One region of the Chryseobacterium sp. AG844 genome, then DNA from elsewhere that is predicted to be linked to it. Evidence: riboswitches for the same ligand, from Rfam matches in the RefSeq annotation. Region 1 holds a riboswitch; each other region holds the start of a gene.
The links. A riboswitch is a leader RNA that binds a small molecule or an ion and turns the genes downstream of it on or off. The one in region 1 is predicted to bind cobalamin.

Region 1 (8,176 bases):
TTCCTTCATAAAGGTATTTGATCATCAATGCTGATAGCAAAGGAATAAATAATAATCCTTTTTCCACAAACAACATGGATGCAAATAATATGAGAATGATATACATGATCAGATTTTCTTTCTTCATTTTAAATTGTGGTAAAAGGGCAGCCCCAATACCAAGAAAATAAGAAGAAATTGTCCTTATAAGAGAGACAAGGCCGTATGGAAGATCAAGGTATCTTGGTGATTCTCCTACTTCCATGGGATGCTCAGAACCTATATATAAATGGCCGGGTAAATACGGAAGTGCAAACCTCAAAACCAAACTGGTAATAATTAAAATTTCGCTCCGTATTTTATACTGCAGAACAAACCATAACATAAAGGGGAATACCAGATAGCAAATCCATTCTGTGCTCAGCGACCAGTAGACAACATTCAACAGATAATCCGGATTAAAAAAGCATTGTAATAAGGAAGCATTAATGAGAAATCCTGCTACAGAAGTCTTCACTAAAAACAATGCAATAAAAATAACTGATACAATATACACAGGATAAATCCTGTTGATTCTTTTTTTATAAAAAACCTCAACTCCTTTGTAGTTCAGATCCTTCAACTTTCCGGAATAGGAAACCGTCAGTAAAAAAGCGCTTAATACAAAAAAGATATCAACCGCTACATATCCTTTTCCTACTATATCCTGAATAAATTCGTTCCTGAAAAAACTAAAATGAAAAAAAGCTACCCATAATGCAACAACTCCTCTAAGCCCCGTTAAAGATTTTACTTCATTTTTCATATGTACTTTCAATCGGCAATAAAGATAGAGAAAAACCGGCTAGATTTGATAAGGGCTGCGAGAGGCTTTTTGCAGTCTGAAAATAATATTATCCGGAAAACCTTCATCCTGCTTTCCTTCCTGCAAAATGAAATGATGTTTTAAAAGAAGTCCTTTTGAGCTTTCATTGAATTTGTTGGTAATGGCTACAATGTCCTGTAAATGCAATTCGTTAAATCCAAAATCCAAAACGGTCTTCAAAGCTTCAGACATGATTCCCTGTCTATGATAGTCTGGCAACAGTTCATAACCAATCTCTGCTTTCTTCCGGTCTTCAGAAAAATTCCAGAGACAGATGGTTCCGATAAGGTTCGGCTGATCTTTTAAAGAAATTCCCAGATAGATGGTTTGGTTATTTTTAGTTTTTTCTTTAATCGTCAGAATAAACTGGAGCGCATCGTAGTTATTTTCAGGAGATTTCCTTATAACGAACCGATTGATCACCTCATTGCTTCGGATTCGCAAAATATCATCAACGTGGCTTTCGTTGATATCTCTCAGTACTATTCTTTGGGTTTCAAGTTTCATATCTCAAATGTAATAAAAGAACGTTTAAGAAAACATTTTTTCGATATTTAAAAATTTTCAATAAAACATAACACTAAAATCATCAAATTCAAAGGTAATTTATTCTGTAAATCTCTCAGATATACGTAATAATCAAAATTCTCACTAAATTTGCACTGTGTATATAGATAAAGAAGATTTAGACGAATTAGAGTTTCCGCAATTGCTCGCGGAAATCTCCCCATTTGCGTATTCTCCGAAAACAAGAGAAAAAATTCTTCAACTTCGTCCGATGGAAATTGACGAGGCGGAACTTTCATTAAAAAAAACGTCAGAATATCTGTCGAGTTTTGAAAGTTCAAATGCGATTCCGTTTGATGAGTATGAAGATATTGAAAGTGAGCTGAAATTGATGCTGATCGAGAATTACCGTCTGGAAAATGCTGCTTTCATCAAAATAAAAACCATCACGGAACAGATCGGAAGACTTCAGAAATTCTTCCCAACCATGCCGGAAACGTTTCCTACTTTATTGGAAGAAGTTTCTGTACTGGAATTCAGAAAAGAGATCATTGAGAAGGTGGATAAGGTTTTTAACCGTTTTGGTGAAGTAAAAAACGAAGCTTCCCCAGCTCTGAAAGGGATAAGAACCGAAATTCAGCTTGCTAAAAAAGCAATTCAGGAAAATTTCAACCGTGCGCTTACTACGTACGGACAGAGTGACTTTCTGGATGATATCCGGGAAACGATTATTGACGACCAGAGGGTTCTGGCGGTAAAATCAGGATTCAAAAAAAGAGTTGCCGGAAGAACATTAGGAATTTCCAAAACAGGTTCCATCACATATATTCAGCCGGACAGTGTTGTAAAGCACTATTTCAAACTCCGTGAGAATGAAGAGGAAGAGAAAAAAGAAATTGATAAAGTTCTCCGTAAGCTTACAGCAGAACTAGCGGAATTTCAGCCTCAGCTGTGGAGATATCAGGTGTATATTTTTGACCTTGATCTTACGAGAGCTAAAGCGAAATTTGGTGAACTGATTAACGGCGTTCTTCCGAAAATCAATCATCATAAAACACTGAGATTAAAAGATGCCTATCATCCTCTTTTATGGTTAAGAAACAAAGTAGAGAACAAAATCATTCACCCTCAAACACTTACCTTAACAGAACATAACAGGATTATCTGTATTTCCGGTCCGAATGCCGGTGGAAAGTCAATTACCCTGAAAACGGTAGGATTATTACAGCTGATGATTCAGAGTGGTATTCTGGTTCCGGTTCACCCAAAATCTGAAATGTTTTTCTTTGAAAAAATTATGACGGATATTGGCGATAACCAATCTATTGAAAACCACTTATCAACCTATTCATCGAGATTGAAGAAAATGTCAGGAATCATCCGTGAAGCAGACGCCAATACGCTTTTGCTTATTGATGAGTTCGGTACAGGTTCTGATCCGGAACTTGGAGGTGCGCTGGCAGAAAGTTTCATGGAGTTTTTCTATGATAAAAAGAGTTTTGCCATTATCACAACGCACTATACCAATATTAAACTGGTGATAGAACAGCTTCCCAACGCCCAAAATGCAGCTATGCTCTTCAATGAAGAAACACTGGAACCGATGTATAAGCTGGAAGTGGGACAGGCAGGAAGTTCATTTACTTTTGAAGTTGCAGAAAAGAATAAAATTCCAAGATTTATCATCCATTCTGCCAAGAAAAAGGTAGAGCATGATATTGTGAATCTTGATAAGACGATTGTAAAACTGCAGCAGGAAAAATTTGAGGTTGAGAAACTGAAATCCGATCTTGCCGAAAGAAAAGAATCCGTAGAAGATAAACGTGATAACCTTCAGAAACTGAATGACCAGCTTCAGCAGAAACTTTTCAATTTCCAGAAGCTGTATGAAGAGGAACACCGCAAACTTCAGTTCGGAAATAAGATTGAGGCATTCATCGACAGCTATACCAAAGGAAAATCCAGAAAAGATGTTGTGAAAGATTTTGTAAAGCTTCTTGAACAGGAAAAATTCCGAAAACTGGGAACAGATAAGGATGAATCCAAGCGCCTGCAGGTTGTCAAGAGAAAAATCACTCAACAGCTGAAAAAAGAAGAAGTAATTGAAAAAATTGCTGAAACCAATGAAAAACTGGAAGAAAAGCGTAAAACCGATCGTGCCGTATGGATGAAAATCGGACAACGTGTCCGTATTACAGGAAGTACCAGTGTAGGAACCATTGAGAAAATTTCCAGAAACAAAGTGATTGTCAATTACGGAACTTTCAAGACAACCATTGATGCAGATGAGTTGGAGAGAATATAAAAAGTTATAGTATAATATATAAATTCCCCTAAAAACGATTAACTGTTTTTAGGGGAATTATTAAATTTTGAGTATGCTTTCTTTTGACGAAAAGATTAATTAATCTTCTCTAATGATAATCTGGCCAGCCTAAAAGATTGAGCTGATGATCCACTATAATTATAAAGTAAACCTCTTAGTTTGATTACATCTCCAGCTGCTAAGGTCAGAATTTTAGATGAGGTTAATGTAAATTCATTATTATTTAAATTTCCGCTTGCCACTGCTCCAATTGAAGTAAATGACGCTGGAGCTTGTAAGGTAGTTCCTACATATATATATGTTCCAAAAAAATAGGATGACGGTATGGCTCCATCAACTTTAAGAGCTGATGTAAAAGTAAGTAAATAGTTACCGTCCATTCCAGCCGGAACAGTTAGTGTTGTAGCACTCGATCTCCATGCTGTCAGACTACCCGTACCAAGACTCATATCCAAATCTTTAAGAACATTATTTGCAGGTACACTAACCTCAGCTCCACTTAGGAGAGCACTGTAACCAACAATCGTACTACCGTTATTCCCATTAGACCATACAGGAGGGTTTCCCGGACCTGCGGAGGTAAGTATTTGTCCTGTTACACCGGCACTTCCGGCTGTAGCAGCATCCCCACCTACGTTTAGTTCATTAACTACCTGTAAAGAGCCATTGACATGCAAGTCTTTTTGAGGGGTAGTAGTCTTAATTCCCACTTGCGCAGATAAAAGCGTACAAGCTAAAAAAGCCCCAATTAATAAATAGTTTTTCATTTCTTTGTATTTAGAATATTAAACATGATAAAATTACTAAAAAATAATTTAACAACAACCTTTAAAATTAATATTTTCGATTTTAAAAACTCTATTATATTAAAAATTCTACAATACACAAATACACATATTAAATTATGATTAAATTAAAAATAAACATATAACAAAATTGATTTCATCAATAAAATAATAAATTTAAGAAATATTAAAAATTAAACATCCAAAATATTATCATGTTTATATAATTATTTATCAATAAAAAATACTCACCGCAAGAATATCTCTTGTATCAATTAAAACTATTCTAATAAAATGTAAATAATATAAAAAGATCTGCCTTGTTTAAATACACAATATATTTAATTTATATATTTGAGGGATCAAAAAATTTTCATGATGACTTTCATAAATAAAGCATTCTATTTATCCGCTTTCAGTATTTTATCTATTGCTTTTGTAAAAGGGCAGACTAAAGTTCCTTTTGGAGTGGTAAAAGCTGAAGAAGGATATGCCAACGTACGTGTACATAAAGACGACTACCGAAAAATTGTAGACAAGATCCGTATGCGTAAAGGCGATGTATTCGTTTATGTAAAGCCAGCTCCCGGAGAAACGGAATGGATATGGATTAAATATCCTGAGAAACAGGATGACGACAAGCCTTTTGTGCGTTATGAAACTCTTGATAAAGAAGGAATGGTGAATAAAGGACGTATTGCCTATGTAGACCAGCTTCCTGCCTATACTCCATCCAGATCTAAAAACGGAAGATCCCTTATTTTCACAGACAATTCTGATCCTAAAATCCCTACTGCCCAAAGAAGCAAAGTGGTGATTGATATTTATCCTTCTAATGCGGGATACCGTAAAAAGGAAAAAGATGCAGATGGAAAAATTCTTACGATTGATAAAGTAAAACCATGGGGAATTGGAAATGACCTTCCTGAGGGAATGACCGAAATCAAATCCATCAGAGTGCAGCAGCCCGGAAGAGGATCTGTTTTTGTAAGGGAAGCCATCAAAAACATGTTCCAGCCTACCATGGATTTTGAGAACATCGGGGTAACTTCTCTCGACAATGATAATATTTTCCTTTATATGATCAATGGTTCAGGAGAAAACAGATATACAACACTCTGGACAATTAAGAAGGGAAGAGTAATCAGCCAGATTATTTATCATAATCCGGAATAAATTCATTATTTTTGCATTCGAAAAGTTTTTACGCTTATTCATCACAGAAATTGGTTCTGCATCACTGCAGATTAAAAGGGAACCGTGTGAAAATCACGGACTGTCGCGCAACTGTAAAGTAACTGAAGTCTTTATCAAAGATCCACTGTGCGAGGCATGGGAAGGAGATAAATGATGTTACAAGTCAGGAGACCTGCCTTTTTCTTAAACATGTAACTTTCGCGATTTGAAGTTGTATTGATCTGATGGATTGTTTCAGGAATTCTATAGGTTCCTGTCATTATTCTGTTGTTTCCAATCATTTCCTATCGCTTTAATTAATAATGATATATGACTACAGAAGAAAGAATTGAAGCATCCGAAACCAGAATCTTTAAAGCGGTTTTCCCTAACACAACCAATCATTATGATACTCTTTTTGGAGGTACAGCGATGCAGCTGATGGATGAAGTTGCTTTTATTACAGCAACCCGTTTTGCCAGAAAAAGAGTGGTAACCGTAAGCAGTGATAAGATCGATTTCAAAAAACCCATTCCTGCCGGAACTATAGTGGAACTGATCGGGAAAGTTTCATACGTGGGAAAAACCAGTATGAAAGTGAATGTTGAAATTTACACTGAACAGATGTATTCCTATGAAAGAGAAAAAGCTATTGTAGGTGATTTTACTTTTGTAGCCATCGACGAATTCAAGAAACCAATTCAGATACTATAAATAGAGTTTCGGGCGGCCAAAGGCCGCCCGAAACCTTATTATATTTTTCATTGAAATTATTTCAATACTTTTTCTGTTTCCAGACTTTTGCTCAATAAAAGCTCAAAAGCCTCTCCCATTTCATCCGATGCTCTGCTGATTGCATTTTCAAGCATATTTCGGATTTGTCTTTCCGTTACTCCCGCTTCAGTCCAGCTCTTTCCGGTAGTATGGGAATTTAAGATAAATGGCATAATTCTGTCGATTCCGCAGGCAAAAATAGCATCCGGTGTTTTCTCATCTTCAAACTCAAGCCACAGGTTAAAGAATTCTGTACGCAAAGGTTCATCCAGAATTCCAAAGATTTTCTGAGCGGAAATTTTCTCTCTTTCAAACTTTCCTACCATGGCTTTTTCATCAAAAATAAAAGTATCTCCGGCTTCTATTTCCACAAGATCATGAATGGAAAGCATTCTTATTACCCTCAATAAATCAATATCTGCACGGTTTTTGGCGTATGGATAAAGGATCTGAGCCAGAATAATAATCTGCCAGGAATGTTCCGCCGTATTTTCTCTTCGGGAATCGTCCGCATTATAATTTCTTCGTTGTACATTTTTAAGCGCATCCACCGCCAGGATAAAATCGATCTCTTTCTGAATTTTCATCTTACTTCTTATTTCTGTTATATTGATCTGAAGGATATACCTTTGTCCTGGTAATCCATTTATTATTGAGCTTTTCCTTTGTGGTAACTTTTACACGGCCTTCAACCGTCATATCCTCTTCTTTTTCAAAAACTTTATCAAGTCCTTTATTCGGAATTACGGCATATTCTATCGTAAAAATATCACAGCAGCCGGACTTTCCATAAGAAATAAGACGTTTGCGTTGGGCATCAACATCAAAAATATCAAGACCATTGGACCCCAATTCTGTTAGTTCTTTACTTTTTACAAACCCCATTCTTGTTTTGTTGAAGACATATACGTCATAAGATGCCCCGCTGTAATTTCCCATATTTCCATTTCTTATTGCAACATCTTCCGTTCCGTCAAAATTAAAATCATCTACAATTATACTACGCTGGTCCTTTGAAAGCGGAATCAATTTCCCGCGAACCAGTTTTTGGCCTTGTTCCGCATATACAACAAGATCATCAGAAACAAAAGTCTGTACTTTGCTGTTTTTATGGTCAAACAGTTTCACCGTTCCTTTTCCTCCACATCGGTCATTGTAACAGTTTTCTGTCTGAATGACTGCATCATAGTTCTTTGATACATTTTTAATTTCAAACTGATACTGCCCGAAACAGAGCGGCCCCAAAAGAAATACTGATAAGTGCCTGTACTTATTTAAAATATTCATGGTAATAGGAATGATTTGGATGTTTTTTTATTCCTAACAAAAATACGAATCATAATACCGACCTCAAAATCCATGTCTCATTATCTGTCAGAATTTCTCTCCTATAAAACAGTATTCACAGATAAGAAGCTTTCTCCCGCTATCCGCTCATACTCCTCGCGCCTGCCTAAAGCCGTGGCTGCTGTGGGGTAACCGCTTCTATCGGGGCTATGGATATGAGTAATGAGTAATGGATAATAATTAATAAAAGATCATTTTTTCTATCAATTTTATTTAAAAATTAAAGATTTCTGAGCTATTTTCTGTTAAAATTCATTTTACTTAAAATTCAAGATAAAATTTATTTAATTGATTTTCAATATTTTAAATAATTTATTTTAAAAATTTCACTACTTTGTATTGCATAATACCATTTTATTTACATATCTTTGTAATGTAAAATTAGAATAGGCTCAGCTAGCTAGGGGCATTTTTCTA
Region 2 (8,176 bases), on a different contig from region 1:
CTTTTCACCCTTTGCAAGGCAGATATTACCACTAAAAATTCTAAAAAACAGGAGAAATTCAAAAGAAACTTTGAATATGTAGCGGTCAAGATCAAGGAAGTGGAAGAAAAAGATCAGGTAAGAAACTTCCAGCCGCCTATCACCGGAGAAGAAATTATGGAAATGTTTAATCTTAAGCCGGGCCGTGAAATTGGTATCCTGAAAGAGAAAGTGAAAGAAGCTATTCTTGAAGGTGAAATTCCCAATGAAAAAGAAGAAGCGACGAAGTTTGTCATTGCTGAAGCTGAGAAACTGGGATTAACCTTATAATTCAATTTAGAAAAATATTAAAAATTCCGGCGGGATGTTCCATCCCGCCGGAATTTTTTTTCTTAAGGAAACAAAGCCGGCCGGTTTCTTCGAAACCGGCCGGAAAAAAACACAAATGATGAAAAAATAAAAAATTATTTTTAGAAGTAATAATTATTGCGGGTTAAGAAAAGTTCCGTTAGCACCAAGACCACCTGTTTTAAGGGAAGTAAGCTTGGTACCCGTAGTTGCTGAATATACAGTCATTTCGCTTTCCTGAGTGAATTGTTTAACATCTGATGCAAAAATTCTACCATCAATAACATTAAATCCATAAAGCGTAAAATAAGGACCACCATCTGCAGCTGTTAATAGCGGGCTTGCAGGAACTGTTGGTGTAGCTAAACTTGTTGTATACACTTTATTGGCAGAACTGAAATAGATTTTATCATTATCAATCTGAAGATTGGTAGCACTTGGAATTCCTGTCAATGTAACTACCGGCGTCATAGTCCCTGTGCCGGAGATTTTATAGATATAAGAATCAGTAGCTGTAGAAGAAATTGTATATACATTGGATTTGTATGAAATAGTACTGTTGATCTTACCATTCGGAACAGTAAGTTCAGTTTTACTGTCATTAGAAGTATTGATATAAGTAATCATATTTCCATATCCTGAAGTAGCATTCTGTACAAAAATATTTCCACCTGCTTCTACTGCTTTATCAGCCCCGCCTGTCATCGTGATTTTGCTTACAAATGAATAGTCGGAAGCCTTATATTTCGTTACACTTGTTGCATTCGTAGAGAAGTTTAGGTTAGCAACATAGATAAAGTCATTGGCAAAAGCAATTCCTCTCGGGTTATCAATCTGATTGGTGATTACTCCTAATTTCTTAAATGTATAACGGTCTACAACAACAATTTTGTTTGAGTTATTGATCACAAGATAAGCCTTATTTCCATTAAGACCAATGGTCTGAAGAACGTCACCCAGAATTTCTTTATTGTTATTGTACCCATATACGTCATCCTGTTTCAAGCTTAAATCTCTTGTCAGGAATGTTACTTTAGCACCCTGGCTGTTAAAATTCCCTTCATTAGAGATAAAATATCCGTTCTGGTAAGTGATCGGAGAAATTTCAAACTCGGCAGAGTCACTTGTACATGAAGACATATTAAACAATAGTACAACTGCAAATAAGACAGTTAAAAGTTTAGTTATTTTCATAATTTATTCAATTTTAATTTATTAAAAATTTATTGCTGCATACACACTATAGTTTCTTTTTGGTAAAGGATAGAAAGAAACGGTTTTATAGTAGGTATTGGTTAGATTATTCACTTTAAACCCTAAGGTATATTTTTTTGCTAAGGTGGTAGAAACTCCCATATTTAAAAGAAAATAAGGATCTATAGCTTCTGATCTCTTTTCATCACTTGTGGTGTAGGTAACACCGTTCAGCTGTCCCTGTGCATAAAACCTGAAGAAACCATATTCGTAATCTATACCGGCATTTCCCCTGTGCATGGGAACGTAAGGTCTCTGCATCTTCGTTTCTTTATCGATAGCTTTTGCATAATAATATGCTGCATTGGCTCTGAATTTATGATTTCCCCAGTGCTTGCTGAAAGACAACTGAGATTCCAGCCCGTAAGATTCGGATTTATTGACATTGTATGCCTGCCAGTATCCCATAGCCGTTGGAAGCCATACAATAAGATCTGTGATGTTCATATAGTAGGGAGACAGAGTAAGTTTGAAATCTCCCGCTTTGAACTCATTGGTCATATCCACCTGAGTAGAGGTTTCCGGTCTCAGATCTTTATTTCCTCCCGGTTCATAATAAATATCATTAAATGAAGGATATCTGAAGTTTTTGGATACGTTAATACTCAGATCATACCATTTTGCGGCGTTCCATTTTCCGGAGAATGAATACATAAAAGGAGACTTTACATCTTCTACAAAATCTTTTTTGAATCCTCCTTCAAAACGCAGATCTTTTGTTGCAAAATACCGCAATAATCCTGAAACAGAACCTATATTCCTGCTGACATTGGATATTCCGCTCTCGTACCCTTCTCCTTTATTAATCTGAAATTCTCCGATGATATTAAAATTCCATTTTGAATTCAGGAAATAATTAAAATCATTTTTAAAGATATAATTCTTCCCGGTTCCTCCACTGGATTTAGGCTGGCTTAACGAACCGAAATACTGAAAATTCTCTTCCGTGTAGGCTGCTTTAAGGGAATTGCTGAACTTCGCTTTGTTCCAGTCCCAAGAAAGAAGACTTCTTACACTTTGAGTTGTATATTTTGTTTTTGTTCCCGTTTCCTCATACACAGGATAATGCTGTGAAGAATCAAAAAACTGGCTTTGCCACGAAACCTTATGATCGTTTGTAATTTTATAGGATGCTCCTACATTGAATGTCGTATTGTAATAATTCCCGTTTCTGTTGATGTAATTCAGATCGCTTACCTTATAATCATTTTCACTTACAGAATAATTTCCGGAGGCTTTAAAACTGAACTTATCATTGCTGTAAGACCCTTTCACAAAATTATTATAGGTATTAAAGGAAGCCACTTCAGAAAATAAAGAACCATGGAAACCTTTATTAAAATCAAGGGTATTATTCAGGTGAATACTTCCCCCGATGGCACCACTTCCGTACACTACACTTCCTCCACCAGCTTTGATACCGATCTGATCATAGCCGAACAAAGCAATATTATTGATATCTCCCTGCCCTAAAAAATTAGAATTGATATTAATTCCGTTCCACACGAATGCAGTCTGCTGGGCGGTAGTTCCTCTAAAAGAAGGTGAAGACACGGCTCCGCGGCCATTTTCTTTAATAAAAACCTGCGACTGAAACCTCAGAAGCTCCGAAAGATTACCGGAGTTTTTTTCAGCATCTTCTGCTGTAATTGTTTTTACGGGATGAAAAAGTTTCACCCTGTTCATCTGGTTGTCGAAGACATAAATAGTGTCAATGGTTTTCTCTTGTCCAAAAAGAAAACACCCATAAGATGAAAAAAGCAGTACTAAAGATCTTTTTATATCCATACTTTTTTACTTTTCCTCCGAAAGCAATATGTTTTTTAATTATAATCCTGGCAGGTCTCCTGACTTTCGCATTCTGCTCCTTCCCGTTTTTACACAGTGGCGTTTTGCAGAAACTTGTGTTGCGATTTACAGTTGCGGGGACAGTCCGGGAGTTACACCCGATTCCCTTTTCATTCCAAAATACTGGAAACCAAAATTTTTGCAAAGATAGTTTTTTATATGTATTTGCCAAAAACCAGACTTTTCTATACAAAACATGCTATCCTTTTGTTATATACACAAAAAAGAACGGCCGCTTTCAATATTGAAAACAGCCATTCATCCCACTACTTTACTATTTATATATGTTACTTTTTAATAAATTTATAAGACTCCTGTTGTACTCCTTTTACGGAATATTGTAAAATATAATCTCCTTTTGACAGAGATGAAACATCAATCTGTCCTTCTACAGTATCCAATGATTTTACCTTTTGTCCAACCATATTATAAATTTCTGCTTTCTCTATTTTTCCTTTTCCTTTAAAATACAGGATGTCAGCCACTGGATTAGGATAGATACCTGTATTGTTTTTCTCTTTCACAGCATCACTCACCGATAAAAATTCAGAAGTATCCAGGTAAAAAGCAATCATCTGCCCTGAAGCATTCGTCCCTGACCCGGCAATTTTCTTTCCGTCCTGTGAAATCGCAAGAGGAAGTCCCATTGTTACTCCATTAGTGGCAATTCCTAAAGATGCCGCATAATCATTCAGGTTAATTCTCCCGGCGGCAGAGGTCCAGATAAAGCCTTCTCCTGACATGGGAGGAGCCCCAAATGCTCTGTAATACCCGATCACTTTTTTCCCATCAGCAGAAATCCCGGTGGCACCTCCTTTGAAGCTGAAAGAAGCATTAGGATGCGTTATATAAGTAAGTCCGCTCACAGCATTCCATACATAAGGATTAGGGTTTGCCGAACCTATTATTGTATTTCCGTCTGCAGAAATTCCTCCTGCTTCTCCTACATGATTCCCATTATTATCTGTAATAAAACTTTCCACTCCATCCTGCCATTTTGCTCCGCTTCTTGTTCCGGTTGATTCATCCTGCCAGCCTACGATCACTGTTCCTGCTGCATTGATTGCGTTTGCTCTGGAGCTGCGTCCGGGAACTATACTTCCCAGATCTACCATTCCGTTTACTTCATCCCATTTCACAGCATGCGCATTCGCTGCGGTGAGAAAACCAAGACCAACTATAGTATTTCCATCAGTCGACATTCCCCAGGTAGAGCTTACGCTGCCATCCCATCCTGTAGGTACAAGGCCGCCTCTGTTTACCCATGTGGCCGTAGCGACATCATAGGTAGATATTTCATTGAATCCTGTTGCGGCATTGGTAACGGAGGACGATATTTTGGTTCCGTCATTCGAAACAATGGTTCTGCCTGCAGCCGGATATCCGTTTGTTATAGAACCTATCTGTACGAGTCCTCCTGCAACATTCCATTTATATATACTTCCTGCACTGGTGTGCAAGCTTACTACTCCATTATCCGATACTGCGCCTACATTATAATTTCCCAGGCCGATTACAGTAAGCTGCGCTTCTGCAAAACCAAATTTCAGGAAAAGATAAGCTATCAATATTTTCATTGACATTCTGTAAAAATTTTTCATATTTTATTATATTTAGCGTTTCGAATTGGTGAAAACAATATTAATACAACATTCAATCAATTAAAAGAAATTGACTTTCATAATTCGTGAATTTTAAAAGAGTTTAATTTTCAAAACACTAATAATCAAACAGATATAAAACAATATTTTGAATATGGATTTTACCGAAATTATTCAAAAAAACACAAAAAACAATTTATCAGGACAAAAATTATTTCAAATCTTACTGTTTATTTTCTGCTTCCTTATTACCAAAGGACAGTCCGGCCCCGACTTCAATATGCTAGCAGATAAAGCATTTCTGAAATTGTATCAGAATCCCGACGAATGCATCAGTTATACCCAGGGAATTCTTGTAAGTGATCAAAACAGAGAGCACAAAATTGTACTTCAAAATATTATTTCACAAGCTTTTGCCCTGAAGGTAGACTATGTACAGTCTGTCAATATTTTTGCTCAAAAAGAAGATAGTGATCAGAACAATGACCTTTCATATTGTATGCAGGTCTTCAATGGTTATAATCTTGCTGATCAGTATCAGAATCTGGGTTTGTACAATCAATCGAAAAGAATTATTTCTCATCTCTTGTATGATCAGAAGCTTCTTAAAAGTAGTAATCCGGCATTAAGAATCACCACTGCAAAATTGTATCAGCTTCAGGCATTAAACTCAGGAATCAACAGAAACTATCCTGAAGCCTTACAAAATCTTGATAAAAGCAACCAATACCTTGGGAATCATAATGAAGAGAACAGAATTTTAAAAATAGAAAACAGAATTTTTCGCTCTTCTTATCTGCTGAAGCAGAATAAATCAATAGAGTATAAAACACTTATAGAAAATGTGATTGCTGATCTTGAATCTCAGAAAAACCAGCCGTTTCTTTTAGGTTTGGCTTATGAGAATCTGTCCCAATACTATTTCCTGAAACAGGATTATGTAACCTCTATTCAAAAACTGGAGGCAGGTCTTCGATTGATCGAGAATCTTCCGTTTAATAATTTAAAAATTAAAATTTACGAATCACTGTCCCGTAATTATTACGCGGTACATAATGATGCAAAATATCATCAGTACAATAAACTTTACACTGATTTAAAAACAAAAACAGATTCCGGTTCAAAAGAAGGGATACGATATCTCGTGAAGCTTGTGGAAACCAATCAGAATAAAAATATTGAATTTCAGAAACATCTGCTTATAAGATCTTCCTGGTCTTTGATCCTCGTTTTATCCTTGATAATCTTAGGCTTACTTGCTTACTTTTTAGTCATTAGAAATAAAAATAAAGACTTAAAAAAACAGTTTGATTTCTTTGAAAAACAGACCAGTCAAAGGACCCAATCAACCCTATTAAAAAAAACAAATACAATAAAAGATAGCGGGGTGCCAAAAATATCAAAGGAAAAAGAAGATGAAATTCTCCAAAAGCTAGAAGAATTTGAAAAATCCGATAGGTTTCTCAATAAAAACATGTCTCTGTCGCTGCTTTCTTCTCAATTGGAAATCAATACAAAGTACCTTTCCGAAATTATTAACAGTAAGGAAAAAAACTTCAATGGATACATTAATAAACTTAGAATCAATCATATTGTACAGCTATTAAGAACTGATTCTACTTTTCTTAATTATAAAGTGAGCTATCTTGCAGAATATTCCGGGTTTTCTTCACACAGTGCTTTTACAACTGTTTTCAAATCTGTTACCGGCATGTCTCCCAACACCTATATTCAGGAAATCAGTAAAACAAAAGTCTTATGAAATCAATTTTAAAAATAGTACTGCTGCTGGCTGTTTTTTGTCATTGTGTGAAAGGCCAAAAGACACCCGATAGTGTCTTAATAAAAAAGGCAAAACTTGAAATATATGACAACCCCGATAACACCATCAAAATCGGAGAACAATTATTAAAAAAATCTCATGATATAAAAACCTCCATTGATCTCTATATGCTGCTTTCAACAGCCAATATTGCTAAAAGAAATTTTGAGGGATCTTTACAATATATTTTAAAAGCAAAAGAACTTCTACAAAAAACCAATGATCCCAGAAGCCAGGCCGGGGTTCTCATTTCAGTCGCTATCCAGTATCAGCAAATGGAACTTTTTAACAAATGTCTTGAAACACTGAATGAGGCTGAACAGTATATTGCAAAAATTCCTGAAAAAAATCCTGAAAAATATAGTGAGACTGCAGCAAGCTATGCGATAAGAGGAATGGTTTACAAAAGCCAGTCTAATTCAGAAATTGCTTTGGAAAAGTTCCTGATTTCCATACAGAATTATGAAAAGGTTCCTGTAAAGAAAACCACTTACTCCAATATGAGTGTGGTATACTACAATATTGGATACTGTTATCTGAACCTTAATGAGATTGACAAAGCACAAGAGTCATTTTTACAGTCTGTCAGCTATGCCCGGAAGAATTATGGTAAAAGTCTGGAAGCATTTGCTTTGAAAGGAATTGCTGAAATACACAAACAAAAGCATGAAAATCAAGCCGCAATAGATCTCTTACTAAAAGCCGGGGAACTTTGTAAAAATACCGGAGATATCATTCTGAATGAAGGGCTTTACAAGGAATTGGCTGAAAATTATCTTGCTTTAGGACAACAGGATCTTTATCAGCAGTATAATAAAAAATACCTGGAAATGCGTTTTCAAAGAAAGCAGAATGAACTGAAGTCTATTAATCAGGTGATCGACAATCATAACAGGGAAACCGTTTTAAAAAGTGAGAAACTAAAATCTGATGATCGTTATATTAAAATAGGTTCTGTTTTCCTGGGAGGTATTCTTATAATTCTACTGTTATATCTTATTATAAAAATCAGAAAGCAAAATAAGAAGTTTCATCATGAGATACAGCAGATGATAAGAAGAACTTAAGCCATGAAAACAAAAAAACATTCCGGGTTGGAATGTTTTTTTTATACTGTAATTGTTTAATTTATCAATAAAATGTTCAGTGAACCATTCATTTATCTACCAATAACTTCAGTAATCGGGTTTCCTACATTTCCACTTGGGAATTGAATTTTCAATAAAGAAGATACTGTAGGTGCAATATCCGTCATGTGATATTCTTTATTGCTTTCTCCCTGCTTCACTCCCCACCCCATAAAGATCAGTGGAATATGAGAATC
Region 3 (8,176 bases), on a different contig from region 1:
TCTGCCGGACAGCCTTTTGACCTGGGTGATGATAATATCTCTAAAATTCCGGTGCCTGTCTTAATCATAGCTGGTGATAATGACGGATTGGATAAAACAGAACTTTCAAAAACCTATAAATTATTGGGAGGTGATGTTTTTGCAGATATGGGCGAATTGCCAAAGTCCCAGCTGGCTATCGCTCCCGGACAAACCCATGTGAGTCTGATGATGCAGACGGCAATGATTCTGAATTATCTTAATGGTTTTTTGAAATAATAGAATGCCATCAAAGAATTGAAATCTGTTTATAAAGTTCAAAATCTGTACTATGAATACAAAATTTGAGGCCGGAATTAATATTGCTATAAAAATTCCCAAAAATAAATACGAAAAAACGGTTGCTTTTTACAGGGATATTTTAAAATTGAAGGTTGAGGAAAAGCCGATAAAAAATCCCACTGTTTCCAGAACCCACGAGGTGAAATTCGGGAATAATATCATATGGCTGGATTGTGTTGACAACTATACCCATTCCGAAACATGGCTGCAGCTTACCGTTCCCGATGTAGAAGCTGCTACACAATATCTGCTGTCAAACGGTGTGGAAACCTGTGACGAAATAGAAGAGCTTCCTGAAAATATGCACTGGATTACCGATCCTGCCGGTACCGTGTTCAATTTACAGGAAAGAAAATAGCCAAAAACAGAAATACAATGTAAAAAATTGCTTAAAATGGGGCTTTGACTAAAATTTTAATATCTTTAGCCATCAAATCATTACAATTTAAAATATTTTTATGCAGACGAGACCATTCCATTTCATTGTCACCATCTTTTTTCTGGTATTAAGTGCAACTGCATTTTCACAGAAAACAGCCGCGTTGGGTTCTTTACTGGACAAAAACTCAGAATTCATATTCCCGCAGACTCCGGATAAAATTTCAAAAGCATTGAACGTAAAAACTGTTTTTTATGAAGATGCCAACGAAGAAAAATATGCAAAATGGCCTATGAAAACAGGACTGGAGCTTTATTGCAGCCTGGGAAAAGACAATAGTATCAATGAAATGTTTTTTGTGACTTCAGACAATAAACCTGTCATTGTGGAAGGACTTCCTTTTGGTCTTGTTCTGAATAAAAGTACATTACAGGACAGTAAAACGAAGTTCGGTAAGTACAATGCCAAAATACAAAAATCGGGAGCAGACAGTGAATTTCCTGGAGGGTCAAAACTGGTTTTTAAAAAAGGGAAACATTATACAACATTGCTTTTCGACAGTAAGAACCTGTTAAAATCAATAGGTTTAACAACAGAACTTACGGATCCGGCTGCCAATTAAGTACTAAAAAACAAAATAATTATAGTATCCGTCATTATTGACGGATTTTTTTATCCTCAGACGGTGTTAACTTTAAAAGAAATCTATATCGTCAGTCCATGGTTGTTTTTTACCTCAGCCATCACAAAAGTACTGTGCGTGCTGCCGATAGAATCTACGGATCCCAATTTGTTAAATACAAAATCCTGATAATGCTTCATATCCCGCACCTGAACTTTCAGAAGGAAATCAAAATCTCCGGAAATATTATAGCATTCGGCAACTTCTTCAATTTCTAAAATTTCTTTTACAAAATCATACCCCACAGACCGGTCGTGAATTTTAAGTTTGATCTGGCAGAACACCGTAAATCCGCGGTTCAGTTTTTCAGCATCAAGAACTGCCGCATATCTTTTAACAAAACCTTCCTGTTCAAGCCTTTTTACCCTTTCGAAAACCGGTGAAGTAGAAAGGTTCACTTCTTTAGCGAGCTCTTTAACGGTGAGTTTGGCGTTTTTCTGGAGGAGCCTGAGCAGCTGTACATCCTTATCATCGAGTTGTTCCACAGAATATTATTCTTTTAAATGATTAAAACAGTCAAATATAAAGAATTATATGCTTTTATTTTTACTTTATGAAGTTTAATTTGCTTAATTATTTGTTTCCAATTGTGGTTTTATTCTGTATTACTAATTTTACACAAAATTAAAAACTTTTACTGATAACCTTTGTTAAAGGTAAAAGTACAGTTCTTTACAGATACTTCATCAAACAGGAAAGGTTTTACTTAAGGTAGATTAATAGGGAATCGTGTGCAAATCACGAGCTGTCGCGCAACTGTAAGTAACCCACCAAAAGTTTCTGTCCTTGCAGATCCACTGCCAAAAGCGGGAAGGATGACGGAAACTGTTACAAGTCAGGAGACCTGCCTTTACTGAATTGACAATGCTTTCGCGGGCTGAAGCTTTGGGTCATACAGATGGTGTATCAGATTTTGTATTTTCTTCTGAAGGGAAATACATTGTCTGCTATGTCACTATTTCCTGAAACTTTTTCCGCAAAACATAACGAAGCATTGTAAAGGACTTCCCAATAAGTTTAATTAAAAAGTTTAAAAAAATGCAAACTCACATTCTTGGCTATCCGCGTATTGGTAGCAAAAGAGAACTCAAAAAAGCCTGCGAGCAGTACTGGTCAGGTAAAATCCTTTTGGAAGAACTTCTTAACACCGGAAGAACTCTCTGCAGTCAAAACTGGAATATCCAGAAAGAAGCAGGAATAGATCTTATCCCATGTAATGATTTTTCATATTATGATCAGGTATTGGATATGAGTCTTGCCGTAGGTGCCATTCCAACAAGGTATCATGAAGTGGTGCTTAAAAAAAACAATACTGAGCTGGATCTTTACTTTGCCATGGCAAGAGGATATCAGAAAGACGGATTGGATATCACTGCCATGGAAATGACCAAGTGGTTCGATACCAACTATCACTACATCGTTCCGGAATTTTATAAAAATCAACAGTTTAAGCTCAGTTCAGATAAGATTTTCAATGAATTTGCAGGAGCAAAACAAGCGGGAATCAATGCAAAACCGGTGATTATCGGACTGGTTTCTTATCTGTTATTAGGAAAAGAAAAAGAAGAGGGATTTGATAAGCTGGATTTGGCAGTAAATCTTCTTCCAGTCTATACCGAGATTTTAACCAAACTTCAGGATCAGGGTGCGGAATGGATTCAGTTTGATGAACCTTTTATGGCATTGGATTTAACAGAGAAAGCCAAAGAAACTTATCGTTATGTGTATGCCGAAATCAGAAAACGTTTCCCGAAACTGAAATTTATTGTGGCTTCCTATTTTGACGGATTAAAAGACAATACTTCACTTGCCGTTTCACTTCCTGTCAATACATTGCATGTTGATCTGGTTAGAAATCCTGAGCAGCTGGATGATATTCTGAATGTTATTCCGGACAGTTTAAACCTTTCATTAGGATTGGTTGACGGTAGAAATATCTGGAAAAATGATTATGAAAAATCCTTGTCTTTCATCAGAAAAGCGGTTGAAAAATTAGGATCTGAAAGGATTTTCATTGCACCATCATGCTCATTGCTTCATTCACCTTGTGACCTTGATTTTGAAACCAGTCTTAATCCTGAAATTAAAAAATGGCTGGCTTTTGCAAAACAAAAAGTAAAGGAAGTCGTAACGCTTAAACAACTGGCATCCGGAACGGAAAATGAACAGGTTCTTGAAGCATTTGAAGAAAATAAAAAAGCAATTGAAAGCAGAAGAACTTCTTCTCTTATCCATAATGATAAGGTAAAACAGAGAGTAAATTCAGTTACTGAAAAAGATGCTCAGAGAATAAATACTTTCAAAATCCGTAAAGAAGAACAGCAGGAAGTATTGCAGCTACCTTTATTTCCAACCACTACAATCGGATCATTCCCGCAAACCACAGAAGTAAGAAGCTGGAGAGCAAAATTTAAAAAAGGAGAGCTTACTGCAGAACAATATGATACCTTATTGAAACAGGAAACGCAGAGAACAATCCGCTGGCAGGAAGACATCGGAATTGATGTATTGGTTCATGGAGAATTTGAGCGAAACGACATGGTGGAATATTTCGGGGAACAGTTGGAAGGATTTGTATTCACTAAAAACGGTTGGGTACAAAGCTACGGAAGCCGTTGTGTGAAACCTCCTGTCATCTTCGGTGATGTTTCCCGCCCAACTCCGATGACGGTGTACTGGTCTCAATATGCCCAATCTCAGACTAAAAAATGGGTAAAAGGAATGTTGACAGGTCCGGTTACCATTTTACAGTGGTCTTTTGTACGTGATGATCAGTCTCGTTCAGAAACTTGTAAGCAGATTGCCTTGGCAATTCGTGATGAAGTGGTGGATCTGGAAAAAGCAGGGATCAGAATTATTCAGATTGATGAACCTGCCATCAGAGAAGGTCTTCCATTAAGAAAAACAGATTGGCAGAACTATTTGAAATGGGCCGTAGAAGCTTTCAGAATTTCAGCAAGCGGAGTGGAAGATGCTACCCAAATTCACACTCACATGTGTTATTCTGAGTTCAATGATATTATTGAAAACATTGCCGATATGGATGCAGACGTCATTACCATAGAATGTTCACGGTCTCAGATGGAGCTGCTGAATGCTTTCGCCGATTTCAAATATCCGAATGAAATTGGTCCCGGAGTATATGATATTCACTCACCAAGAGTACCATCGAAAGAAGAAATGACTGAGCTGCTGAGAAAGGCTCAGAATGTAATTCCTGCCAATCAGCTCTGGGTAAATCCGGATTGCGGACTGAAGACAAGACATTGGGAAGAAACCGAAAAAGCTTTAATCGCAATGGTTGCCGCTGCTAAAGAAGCTTCAGTAGAATATGCTGTTTAGAAAAATTTAAAATAATTAGATCATATAATTCAGATCGTGTTATGATTTTCATGGCACGATCTGTTATTTTTAAAGGTTAAAATAATGGATATCCTATAATATTCTATTCATTTTTATATTCTATTTTTGCAGCTCGGCAAATTTTGACATTCGATCATTTTAGATAGATGTTAAAAGCTGAGCAAACTAATATACTATACATTAAAACCATGAAAGAAGCATTTCCTGAAATGAGATCGGAAACCTATAATCCTCAATACATCGCCACAGTAAGGTGGAGTATTGTGATTCTTTTTGCTGCCATTGCTGTTGTTTTACTGAGATTTTTTATCGATACCCTATCAGAACCTTCTACAGACACAGCTTCTGATATGATTTTCTTTTTGCTGTTTCTTATCGCAGGTTCACTATCCGGGTGGCTCGTGTATGAAATGATGAGGAACCAGGATGAAAAAATCATTGGTCTGCTCATTAATCATCAGGGAATACTGTTTCTCAACAAGCATAATAAAGTACTGTCAGCAATCAAATATTATGATTTGGTAAAAAGTGATAATCCTTATACAAAAGATATATTTTCAGAATCTGCTACAAATGGAAAATACGGAAGTTTCAGAAAGAACCTGTATGTTCATCAAAAAGATGAAAACAGACAACCCCAAAAGAAACTGGTCGGCCTGGATGTGATTCCACTTAAAAACCGATATGATCTTATCGGGCATTTTCTGAAAGGTGTACAGATGTTTCGCCCGGATCTGAAAATTAATCCGGAAGTGTACAAAGATTTTTATCTTGATGAAAAAGCATTACGGTACACTCCGGAAAATCTTAAAAGCGATATGAAAGTGAAAATCATTACAATAGCAGTCGTTATTCTTGTAATTCTTGCTTTCAGGTATTTCTTTTTAGATGAGATCTAAGTTATTTTGCCTGTAAAGCACTAGGCGGATAGCCGAATTGTTTTTTAAAGGCAAATGAGAAATGAGATAAATTTTCAAATCCAAGATCCAGATAAATATCAGAAACAGACTTTCCTTTTTGGCTTAGCAGAAAATGAGCTTCCTTTAATCTTCGAAGCTGAAGCCATTGTCTTGGAGGGATTCCGAATATCTTTTGAAAATCCCTTTTAAATGCAGACAGACTTCTCCCCGTTAAATAAGCAAAACGTTCTACATTAACATTGAAGTGAAAGTTTTTATTCATAAAAGCTTCAATATCTATTTTATAGGGCTCGGAAAAATCAAACAAAATATCCTTAAGGCCGGGATCGTAATTCAACAGTAAGAGGAGAGCTTCTTTTTGTTTAAGCCTCAGGATTTCTTCGGAAGCAGGAAGATCTTCATACGGTAATAATGAGTACATAAAAGAATGTAATGCCTTTTGCTCTGGTTTTATATAGGCCTGAACATTGTCCTTTTTTTCTGCCTGATACCCATATTCTCGGCTGAAATCATGAAGCATGGCATCGTCAAAATAGATGGATATAGTTCTGATTTCCCCGTTTTTGGGTGGATATTTTGCAAATTTTAATAAATGGTTTTTTCTGGCAGAATAGAGTTCTCCTTCTTTAAATATCGTTTTTGTGATGCCGTCATTAAGTTCCATTTCCCCGGAAAGCACCAGGCCGAGGCTGTGAATCCGGGCAAACTGTTCTCCTTCCCTGAATTCTGAAAAATGACAGGAGTAATTGATGGGAAAAGGAATATTATTTTCGCTCATAGCTCAGATAGTTGTTTCTTGATCAATTCTTATTCAAACTTACAAAACTTTTAAGGATCATAGAATCTCCACAGCAAAGTAATCCTGAGAATATTTGCTGTGAAGAAGATTATATTAAGCCAGAATCGTTTTGGGTTCCAGGTAAGCTTCCAGTCCGAATACACCAAACTCCCGTCCAATACCGCTTTGCTTGAAACCACCGAAAGGAGCGTATGGATCGTGGGCAAACCCGTTAATACAGATTCTTCCGGCATCAATCTGTGCAGCTACACGTTCTGCATGTTCATGATTATCAGAACTGATATAAGCTGCAAGACCATAAGTAGTGTCATTGGCAATGGCAATTGCTTCTTCCTCATCAGCATAAGGAATAATAGACAGTACAGGCCCGAAAATCTCTTCCTGTGCAATGCGCATATCATTACGGACATTGGTAAAGATGGTTGCTTTTACAAAATTACCGCTTTCAAGACCTTCCGGTTTTCCTTCACCACCTGCAAGCAGAATGGCTCCTTCTTCCTGTCCCAGACGGATATAACTTTGCACTCTTTCAAATTGTTTTGTACTCACCATAGGTCCTACAAGAGTATCTTCTTCAGCAGGATTTCCTACTTTTACCTGTCCGGCTGCTTTTTTAGCCAGTTCATTTACCTCCTCCAGTCTGTTTTGCGGAACCAATAATCGGGTAGGGGCTATGCAGGCCTGGCCATTGTTCATATAAGCCCCGAAAACGGCCATTGGGATTGCTTTTTCAAAATCGGCATCTTCAAGAATAATATTAGGAGACTTTCCTCCAAGTTCCAGGGTTACTCTCTTCATGGTGTCTACAGCTCCTTTGGCAATTGCTTTTCCCGTAAGTGTAGATCCGGTGAATGAGATTTTTGCGATATCAGGATGCTGAGTAATTTCATTTCCAACTACATTTCCTAATCCGTTAACAATATTGAAAACTCCTTCCGGAAGGCCGGCTTCGTGGAAACATTCAGTAAGCAGCTGGGTTTGTGCCGCACTCATTTCGCTGGGTTTGATAACAGCGGTACATCCGGCAGCAATGGCAGTGGCAAGTTTATTACAGATAAAGCTGTTGCTGGCATTCCATGGGGTGATGATTCCAACTACACCTAAAGATTCAAAACGTACTTTGGAATGTCCCACCGTTCTTTCGAAATCATAAGATTCCAAAGTATTGATGGTGGCTGTAAAGGCAGAGACTGCATTTTGGACACTCATTCTGCTGAACTGTAAAGTTCCTCCATATTCATTCACCATAACAGCAACCAGCTCATCTTCTCTTTTGCTTACAGCATCGTGCAGTTTTCTGAGAAAATGGATCCTTTCTTCCTTTGTTGTTTTTGAAAAAGTTGTAAAAGCTTTCTTTGCTGCTGCAATGGCCATTCTGGTATCTTCTTCATTTCCCAGAACCACTTCTCCGGTTTTTTGGTTGGTAACGGGATTGATAAGATCAAAAGTTTCTGTTCCTCTTGGCGTAACAAATTCGCCGTTGATGTAAATTTTATTAATCTGATTCATTTTTGATGATTTTAATACCACAAATTTCGGCAGAAACGAAAAAGAGAGGTTTGTTGTAAAGCTCAATTTTTCTTTGTTGTATGGTCCATTCTAAAGCTTGTTCATTTTATTTTTGAATTTATCCGTAAAAAGTTCCGTTCTCCAATAAAATTGACTACTTTTATCATAACCAAGTAAATAAAACGTTTTGAGAACAACTCTTA
Region 4 (8,176 bases), on a different contig from region 1:
CAAAGGTGCAAAGAAGATAAAAATTGTAGTGTTTTTTTAGGACGCAAGAAAATCAAAGATTTTCAGCAAAGTTACTTCTGAATGATCAGCTTTATTCAATCTTATTATTAGCCGTATTAAATTTTATCGGAGATAAAATCCTGGCGCCTTAAAAACAGTAAACATTGAAAAAACTTGCGTCTTTGCGTTTCCAACAAAAACAAGACATTAAAAAAATAAAAAACTCTGCCAAATACATCGGCAGAGTTTTTATTAACAAGATTAAATTGTATATAAAGAACTAAATTGTATTCAAATTTCGGGATAATATGATGTTAGCAACAGCCACAGTTTTGTAAATTTTAACGGTAACAGCTCAACTTTCCAATGACATTCATCATAAATGGAATATAAAACAGTTTTGAAGTAGTATATTTGTAACAGAGAAAAAATCGTTGAGGTTATTTATTTCCATATTCGTCATTTTTACCATTGCATTACGCCCTGTTTTGCCATTGGCAAACTATGCAGTGAACTATGATTATATTGTAAAAAACCTTTGTGAGAAAAGGAATGTACCACAATCCACCTGTAAGGGAAAATGCTATGTGGAAAAAGAACTGGCAAAAACAGAAAAGCAGTCCAATAGTTCCCAAACTATAAAGATTGCGGGATTAGATGTTTTTATTTCTCATGATATTCTTTCATTTTCGTCACAGCTGAACTCAGAATTATTTACTAAAGCTCCGGACTCAAGCTACTTTAATTCTCATTCTTCAGAATACTTTTCAAGGATATTCCATCCTCCGTTAGTTTAGTTTTATTTTAAACTATATTTTTAGTTTAATAAATGGAGGTTTTTAAAATCTTCATTAATAGGCCGTTAAAGAAACATTCTGCAGTTAAAATTAACTGTTGTAAGTATAAAGGATGCATCAGTTATTCTTAAGAAATGTTGTGCTTTTCCGACTTAGATTGTACCATAACTTATTTAATAGTATTAATTCAATTTAACATTACAATGAAATCTCTCATTATTTCGGCTGCTATGCTGTCGATATCATTGCTGTCGTGTGCGAAAGAAACGCCTAAGGTAAAGCATGCAAGCCACATGGATACCTCCGGAAAGAAAATAGAAAATATACAGGTAGTGAATGAAGAAGACCCTATCTGCCACATGAAAACTGCCGGATCTACTCAAGATACTGCGGTATATAAAAATAAAACGTACGGTTTTTGCAGTGTGTACTGCAAAGATGAATTCAAAAAAAATCCTGAGAAATATGCCCAAAAATAAAAAGACCGCAAATAAAAGTAAAGTGATCATACCCATTGCGGTATTTGCATTGCTTTTTCTGGGAATCGGGGTAGGAATGGGATATTTTAAAAAGAATCTTTATACTGTCATGAAAGTTCCGGATTTTGAACTTACAGATCAGAACAGTAAAAAAGTTACCAATAAAGATATGCTGGGAAAGGTATATCTCGTAGAATTTTTCTTCAGCAAATGTCCTACGATATGCCCGGTGATGAATACCAATATGAAGGCAATCCAAAACCAGATTAATGATCCCAACTTCGGCATTATCTCCATCAGTATTGATCCGGAAAATGACACGCCTGAAGCTTTGAAAGAACATGCCCAAAGAATTGGTGCAAAATCTCCCAACTGGCATTTCCTGACCGGAGATCGTGCCTATATTGGAAATCTCGCTGATCAGTTTAATATTTATGTGGGTGACAAAGAAGATGAAGGAGAAAGCCTGAACCACAGCGGAATGATTGCGCTGGTAGATCAGGAAGGAAATATCCGATGCAGATATAACAAGGAAAATATGCCTATTCTGTATTACTCAGGATTGAATTACGCAGATCCGGAAGGTAAAACACCAATGCTGACAGGAAAGTATCACCCGGACAGAGAAATTCTTATTGAGGATATTAAGAAATTATTGAAATAGGGAAGATGGGGGCCGGATGTCTGAAGCTGGAAGTTATTCCAGACGATGAAGCTCTAGCAGTTTTTTGAGATGGCTGTAAAAGGAGATAGAAGTTGAAAAAGTTAGGCTATAACATTAATTACTTCCAGCTTCCATCACCCATCCTCCCGCTTAACAAGAAAACATTGTTCAACCATAAACAAAAAAGTTATGAAGATTATGAAAATAGCTGCTTTAAGTGCAGTTTTCGCAGCTCAGTTTGCACTGGCCCAGTTTAAGCAGACGCCTCTGCCGTATGCTTATAATGCTTTGGAAGGAAATATTGATGCCCAAACGATGGAAATTCATTATTCAAAACACGGTGCAGCATATGCTGCTAACTTGAATAAAGCGATTGCCGGAACTCTACAGGAAAAAGAAACTTTGTTTCAGATTCTTTCCAATGTTTCAAAATTACCTGCTGCAGTAAGAAATAATGCAGGAGGACACTACAACCACGAATTGTTCTGGACGGTCCTTACACCTCAGAAAAATACACAGCCTTCAGCAAAATTAGCAAAAGCTATCACTGAAACTTTCGGAAGTATGGATGCTTTTAAGGAAAAAATGTCTAAGGCAGGTGCAGACCGTTTTGGTTCAGGATGGGCCTGGCTTTCTGTAGGGAAAGATGGAAAACTGTTTGTTTCCTCTACTCCTAATCAGGACAATCCTTTGATGGATGTTGTAGAAGAAAAGGGAACTCCAATATTCGGCATTGATGTTTGGGAGCACGCTTATTATTTAAAATATCAGAATAAAAGAGCAGATTATCTTACCGCCATCTGGAATGTTACCAACTGGAAAGAAATCAGCAGAAGATATGACGAAGCGATAAGCAAGAAATAATCTGATGAAAATATTGTACAGCATACTTTTTACCTTCTATATGGTGCTAAGACCTTTAGTACCTATGGTAGAGTATGCTGTAAATTATGATTATATTGTTAAAGTTCTCTGTATCAATAAAACCAGGCCGGAGGTTCACTGTAACGGAAAATGTTACCTGAGTAAAGAGCTCGCCAAAGCCAATGATTCAGAATCTTCACCTTTTCAGAAACTCAAAAACTCTGGGCAGAAAGTTCTGGATACCTATATTCTGCCGGAGACTACAGAGATCAACACTACTGGAAAAATTTCGTTTTTCAATTTCAATTTTACCTACGAAACAGCCTATTCTTTCCTGTTTCTTACCCATATTTTCAAACCACCTGTTTTTTAAGTTAAACGATCACTATTCAACCAAAAAAGTCACAAAAGCTTACTCAATTAAAAATCAAAGATTTTAAAAAGCTTAAGTGCTCCTCTGAACATAATATGTATCACTTAATAAACTTAAGTGTAAGAGCTTTTGTGCCTTTTGTGGTAAAAAAACAATGCTGTTACAGCCATTCAAATTAATTTAACTTAAAAAATCAACAATGAAAATTTCTCAATTTTTATCACTATTCTTTATTGCCTTTACTGTATTCTCTTTTACAGCCTGCGAAAGCAGCAGGGATGATGATAACCCACAGGATACTACGCCTGGAAAACTTCAGATCAAATTTGAAAACGGATTTAACAATGTGGGAGATATCGTTCTAAATCAGACGTTTCAGACTTCTGCTAACGGACAGAAACATAACTTTTCTGCTTTGAAATACGTCATCAGTAATATCACATTGATAGATGAAAACGGAAACGAATTTAAATACAACGAAAATAATCCTGACAAAGGAGCTTTTATCGTAGATCAGGCAGATGCTGTAGCCGGAATTGTTTATCTTAATCTGGATGGCGTTCCGAAAAACAATTACAAAAAAATAAGATTCGGATTGGGTGTCAGCCAGAAAGCCTATTTGCTGGGACAGGACGGACAAGCTGAATTCTGGACAAAAGCCAAGCAGAAGGGAATGTCCTGGTCATGGGCTGCTGGTTATGTATTTGTAAAACTGGAAGGAAAATATGGAAATGATACACCTTCAAAAGAATTTATGAATCACACCGGAAATATGGGAAATACTGCAGCCAACAATACACCTGATCTTTATCGTGAAATTACATTGAATCTTCCAACAACGGCCAGAGTAACAGGACAAATCCGTCCTTCTGTTCACATTCTTGCAGACCTGAACCAATTTCTGAGCGGAGATAAGGCACTGACTCTTACCACATCCAATGATATGCTGATGGGGTCCAACCAGCACTTGGTAGACGTTACCAACAATCTTACAAAAATGTTTAAAGTAGACCATGTTCACAATGATTAATTTTTTTATTAAAACGATACTCGTTCTTCTTGTATTGGTCTTAAGCTTCATTTCATGTTCTGATGAGGTGATTCAGCCACTGGAAAAGGATGAAGCCTATAATCTCCAGTTTCCTTCTTATTTTCCGAAAATGACTTTTGATACATCCATCAATCCGGTGACCAAAAACGGAGTGGAGCTGGGACGGAAATTATTCTATGAGGGCAGACTTTCAAGAAATAATACCATTTCATGTGGTTTCTGTCATATCCAGGAAAATGCTTTTACCCATCATGGTCATACGGTGAGCCATGGGGTAGACGACAGAATCGGAATCAGGAATGCACCGCCCATCCAGAATATGGCTTTTTTGAAAAGATATATGTGGGACGGAGTGATTCACAATCTGAATGAGCAGCCCATCAGCCCGATTACTGACGTAAATGAAATGGACAGTTCCATACCGGAAGCTATTTCGAAAATAAAAGATGATCAGAAATATAAAAAACTGTTCAGAGAAGCTTATGGAGACGAAACCATTACAGGAGAGAGAATTCTGAAAGCATTGTCGCAGTTTATGGCTTCTTTAATTTCTGCAGATTCAAAATATGACAGATTCAGACTGGGAAAAGAACAGTTGACTTCAACAGAAGCTCAAGGGATGGCCTTATTCGGGCAGAAATGTGCTTCCTGTCATAGCGGAGAACTGTTTACCGATGAGAGTTTCAGAAATACAGGACTCTATTACAATACGGAGTTCAAAGATGCGGGACGATACAGAGTTACTCTTAACCAGGTCGACTGGATGAAATTCCGTGTTCCCAGTTTAAGAAATGTGGAATATACCGCACCTTATATGCATGACGGAAGATTTTACACCTTAGAAGCGGTACTTAATTTCTATTCGGATCAGGTGGAAGATAATGCCAATCTTGATCCTCAGCTTAAACAGAATGGTCACATAGGAATTGCTATGAACAGCCAGGAAAAACAATCGATCATTGCGTTCCTGAAAACATTATCGGATAAAAGTTTTATATCCAATCCAAAATTTGCAGAATAATTTATAAAAAACATGAAGAAGATTATATTGATAGTAAGTTTGATCGTGTTTAGTCAGTATCAGGCAAAAACCATCAGAGACAGTGCTTATATTGCTCCCGAAACGCTTAACAGATTCGATTTTGATGATGACTGTGATGCTTGCGGCTGTGCAGCAGGAAACGGATCTTCCGGCTTTGAATCTTTACTGAATCCGCAGTTTATCGGAATCAAATACTTTGCTCAGCATTATAAAGCGAAAGAGAACTTATTTGTAAAAGATCTTACCCAGGATCAGTATTTCAATACGCTGCAACTTTGGGGGAAAATTCCTCTGACTAAAAAACTGAGTGTTTATGCGAGTCTGCCATTCCATTTTCATGAAAAGAAAACCATGCAGGGAGATATCAGAATCAATGGAATAGGAGATTTAAATCTGATGGGAATTTACCAGCTGATGAGCTCTAAAGATAATTTCCATCATCTGAGCGGAGGGTTGGGCGTGAAAATTCCACTTGGCAAGTTTGATGAAAAAGGAGCATCCGGTGTCAACCCAAGCTTTCAGCTGGGAACTGGCAGCTGGGATTATCAGGCCGCTTTGAATTATAAGTTTCAGAAAAATAAAGTAGCCGTACTGGTGAATACAGATTATACCATTAAAACAGAGAACAGGAAAAATTACCATTTTGGAAACCAATGGAACTATGCAGCAACAGGTTTTTATCAGGTTGCAGGAAATGAAAAATCTATATTCTCTGTAAAAACTGGAGTTCAGGGAGAAGTTTATGCTCAGAATAAACAGTTTGATGAAGCATTGCCGAACACTGCAGGAAGTGCTTTGTATGGAAAATTAGGTTTTGAAGCCTCTTATAAAAAGCTGAGCCTGGGAAGTGAAGTCATGCTTCCCATGTACACGCGCCTGGCGGGAGGAGATATTGAAGCCAAATCAAGATTCAGTATTTTTCTGAATATTGGAATTTAAAAAGAAACGCTTGTTGAAATCATGTTAAAGCTCCTTCGGGAGCTTTAATTGTTTATAAATCATGATTTTAGTTGGGGATTAGGAATAATTATTTATCTTTGCCGGAATTTGGTGAGCCGTAAAAAGCTCTTAAAAGGGAATCCGGTGAAAATCCGGAACAGACCCGCTGCTGTAAGCTCCGCACCAAAGTTTTTGAAGAATATATCCACTGTTTTTTTAATGGGAAGGATTTCAAAAATGGAGTAAGTCAGAAGACCTGCCAGACAATAATCGTTTGACGCTTTCGTGGAATAAAGCTTAGGACATCAATGATTCTGTGCAGTGACAGCTGTGCTTTGTCGTTGTATTCTTATACCCATTAGCGTCTTCATTACCCTAAATGAGCTAATGGCGGCAAAACTAACTACTTCTGCAATTCATAAAGCTGTTTTCACAATATTAGTGTTAACATCTCAACTTTTGTCTTCTCAAACCAAGAAGAAGGACACCCTTCAGGAAGAGACGATTAAAGGAATCAACCTTTACAAAAAGAATTTTAAAGAAATTATTCCTGCACAAACCCTGCAGGGAGAACAGCTGGAAAGACTAAACAGTCATTCTGTAGCAGATGCGCTGCGGTATTTTTCGGGAGTCCAGATTAAAGACTACGGCGGATTGGGTGGTTTGAAAACCATTAATATCCGAAGTATGGGAAGCCAGCATGTAGGGGTTTTTTATGATGGAATTCAACTGGGGAATGCCCAAAACGGACTGGTAGATCTGGGAAGGTACTCTTTGGATGATCTGGAAGAAATATCGTTGTATAACGGACAGAAAAGTGAAATTTTTCAGCCAGCAAAGGACTTTGGCTCTTCGGGGTCTATCTATTTACAGCCTAAAACACCCATATTTAAAGGACCAAGAAAAACCAATTTGGTGATAAGAGCAAAAAGTGCATCTATTGATCTCTTTAATCCTTCATTCCGGTTGGAACAGAAAATTTCAGACAAGGTTTCTGCCAGCTTCAGCGGAGAATTTATGCAGAGTGACGGAATTTACAGGTTCCGGTACGCGAAGAAATATCCTGATGGGCAGCAGGCGTACGATACCATCGCTAAAAGACAGGACTCAGATATTAAAGCAAAACGGTTTGAAACTTCTCTCAACGGAACTTTAAATAACGGAAGCTGGAATATCAGAGGGTATGGTTATATTTCAAACCGCGGAATGCCGACTCCCATTGTGAATGGTCGCTTTGGCGGAAGAGGAGCGAGACTTTCCGATGAGAACTATTTTGTACAGGCTAATCTGAGAAAAAAACTGTTCCCGAAATTTGAAACACAGCTTAAGGCAAAATTTGCCTACGATTATACCCATTTCATGGACACAGTTCGTTCGCAGTCTATTATTTATACCGATAACACCTATATCCAAAGGGAACTTTATCTTTCCTCTTCCAATATTTACTCAATCACTCCCAATTGGGATGTCAGCCTGAGTGGAGATTTTCAGTACAATAATCTGGACGCGAATCTGGATAACTTTTCTTATCCTACCCGTTACACTACCTTGGTAGCATTGGCAACGACCTATCAGTGGAACAGGTTCAAAATTTTGGGAAGCCTTTTAGGAACTTTTACTTTTGAAGAAGTAAGAAAAAACAAAAGACCGGGAGATGCCAGAGAGTGGACGCCTGCTGTTTTTATGAGCTATCAGCCTGAAAAAATTCCGGAGCTTACTCTAAGGGCTTTCTATAAAAGAATTTTCAGACTTCCAACCTTTAATGATCTGTATTATACGAATATCGGAAATACTTACCTGAAACCTGAATTCACCAATCAATATGATGTAGGATTTACCTATCAGAAGAATTATACCAACCGTCTCTTTAAGACCTTTTACGCTAAAGTAGATGGTTACTACAACAAAGTACAGGATAAAATTGTGGCAGCTCCGAACGGAAGCATGTTCCGCTGGCTGATGATGAA

Region 2: it holds a riboswitch for cobalamin, as region 1 does, so the genes downstream of both, DEU40_RS19265 (TonB-dependent receptor plug domain-containing protein) here and DEU40_RS12405 (acyl-CoA thioesterase) in region 1, are expected to answer to the same signal.
Region 3: it holds a riboswitch for cobalamin, as region 1 does, so the genes downstream of both, metE (5-methyltetrahydropteroyltriglutamate--homocysteine S-methyltransferase) here and DEU40_RS12405 (acyl-CoA thioesterase) in region 1, are expected to answer to the same signal.
Region 4: it holds a riboswitch for cobalamin, as region 1 does, so the genes downstream of both, DEU40_RS03175 (TonB-dependent receptor plug domain-containing protein) here and DEU40_RS12405 (acyl-CoA thioesterase) in region 1, are expected to answer to the same signal.

What each region holds. Positions count from the first base shown of each region.
Region 1 covers NZ_QGTV01000011.1:18,693-26,868, forward strand. The annotation lists gene DEU40_RS12380 (acyltransferase family protein) at 1-784, opposite strand, end outside; gene DEU40_RS12385 (GNAT family N-acetyltransferase) at 824-1,351, opposite strand; gene DEU40_RS12390 (endonuclease MutS2) at 1,509-3,656, shown strand; gene DEU40_RS12395 (hypothetical protein) at 3,752-4,444, opposite strand; gene DEU40_RS12400 (hypothetical protein) at 4,838-5,638, shown strand; cobalamin riboswitch at 5,673-5,854, shown strand; gene DEU40_RS12405 (acyl-CoA thioesterase) at 5,969-6,352, shown strand; gene DEU40_RS12410 (HD domain-containing protein) at 6,409-6,999, opposite strand; gene DEU40_RS12415 (XAC2610-related protein) at 7,001-7,699, opposite strand.
Region 2 covers NZ_QGTV01000025.1:29,645-37,820, reverse strand. The annotation lists gene DEU40_RS19275 (CCA tRNA nucleotidyltransferase) at 1-309, shown strand, start outside; gene DEU40_RS19270 (YncE family protein) at 463-1,521, opposite strand; gene DEU40_RS19265 (TonB-dependent receptor plug domain-containing protein) at 1,543-3,369, opposite strand; cobalamin riboswitch at 3,401-3,579, opposite strand; gene DEU40_RS19260 (T9SS type A sorting domain-containing protein) at 3,717-5,030, opposite strand; gene DEU40_RS19255 (helix-turn-helix domain-containing protein) at 5,185-6,792, shown strand; gene DEU40_RS19250 (tetratricopeptide repeat protein) at 6,789-7,919, shown strand; gene pafA (alkaline phosphatase PafA) at 8,012-8,176, opposite strand, start outside.
Region 3 covers NZ_QGTV01000030.1:16,280-24,455, forward strand. The annotation lists gene DEU40_RS20745 (alpha/beta fold hydrolase) at 1-258, shown strand, start outside; gene DEU40_RS20750 (VOC family protein) at 311-679, shown strand; gene DEU40_RS20755 (hypothetical protein) at 780-1,322, shown strand; gene DEU40_RS20760 (Lrp/AsnC family transcriptional regulator) at 1,406-1,867, opposite strand; cobalamin riboswitch at 2,063-2,249, shown strand; gene metE (5-methyltetrahydropteroyltriglutamate--homocysteine S-methyltransferase) at 2,421-4,724, shown strand; gene DEU40_RS20770 (hypothetical protein) at 4,934-5,644, shown strand; gene DEU40_RS20775 (helix-turn-helix domain-containing protein) at 5,646-6,443, opposite strand; gene DEU40_RS20780 (aldehyde dehydrogenase family protein) at 6,558-7,973, opposite strand.
Region 4 covers NZ_QGTV01000002.1:246,903-255,078, forward strand. The annotation lists gene DEU40_RS03135 (hypothetical protein) at 435-797, shown strand; gene DEU40_RS22305 (YHS domain-containing protein) at 1,001-1,276, shown strand; gene DEU40_RS03145 (SCO family protein) at 1,263-1,940, shown strand; gene DEU40_RS03150 (superoxide dismutase) at 2,130-2,804, shown strand; gene DEU40_RS03155 (hypothetical protein) at 2,809-3,177, shown strand; gene DEU40_RS03160 (MbnP family protein) at 3,377-4,207, shown strand; gene DEU40_RS03165 (cytochrome-c peroxidase) at 4,200-5,249, shown strand; gene DEU40_RS03170 (transporter) at 5,262-6,209, shown strand; cobalamin riboswitch at 6,302-6,488, shown strand; gene DEU40_RS03175 (TonB-dependent receptor plug domain-containing protein) at 6,597-8,176, shown strand, end outside.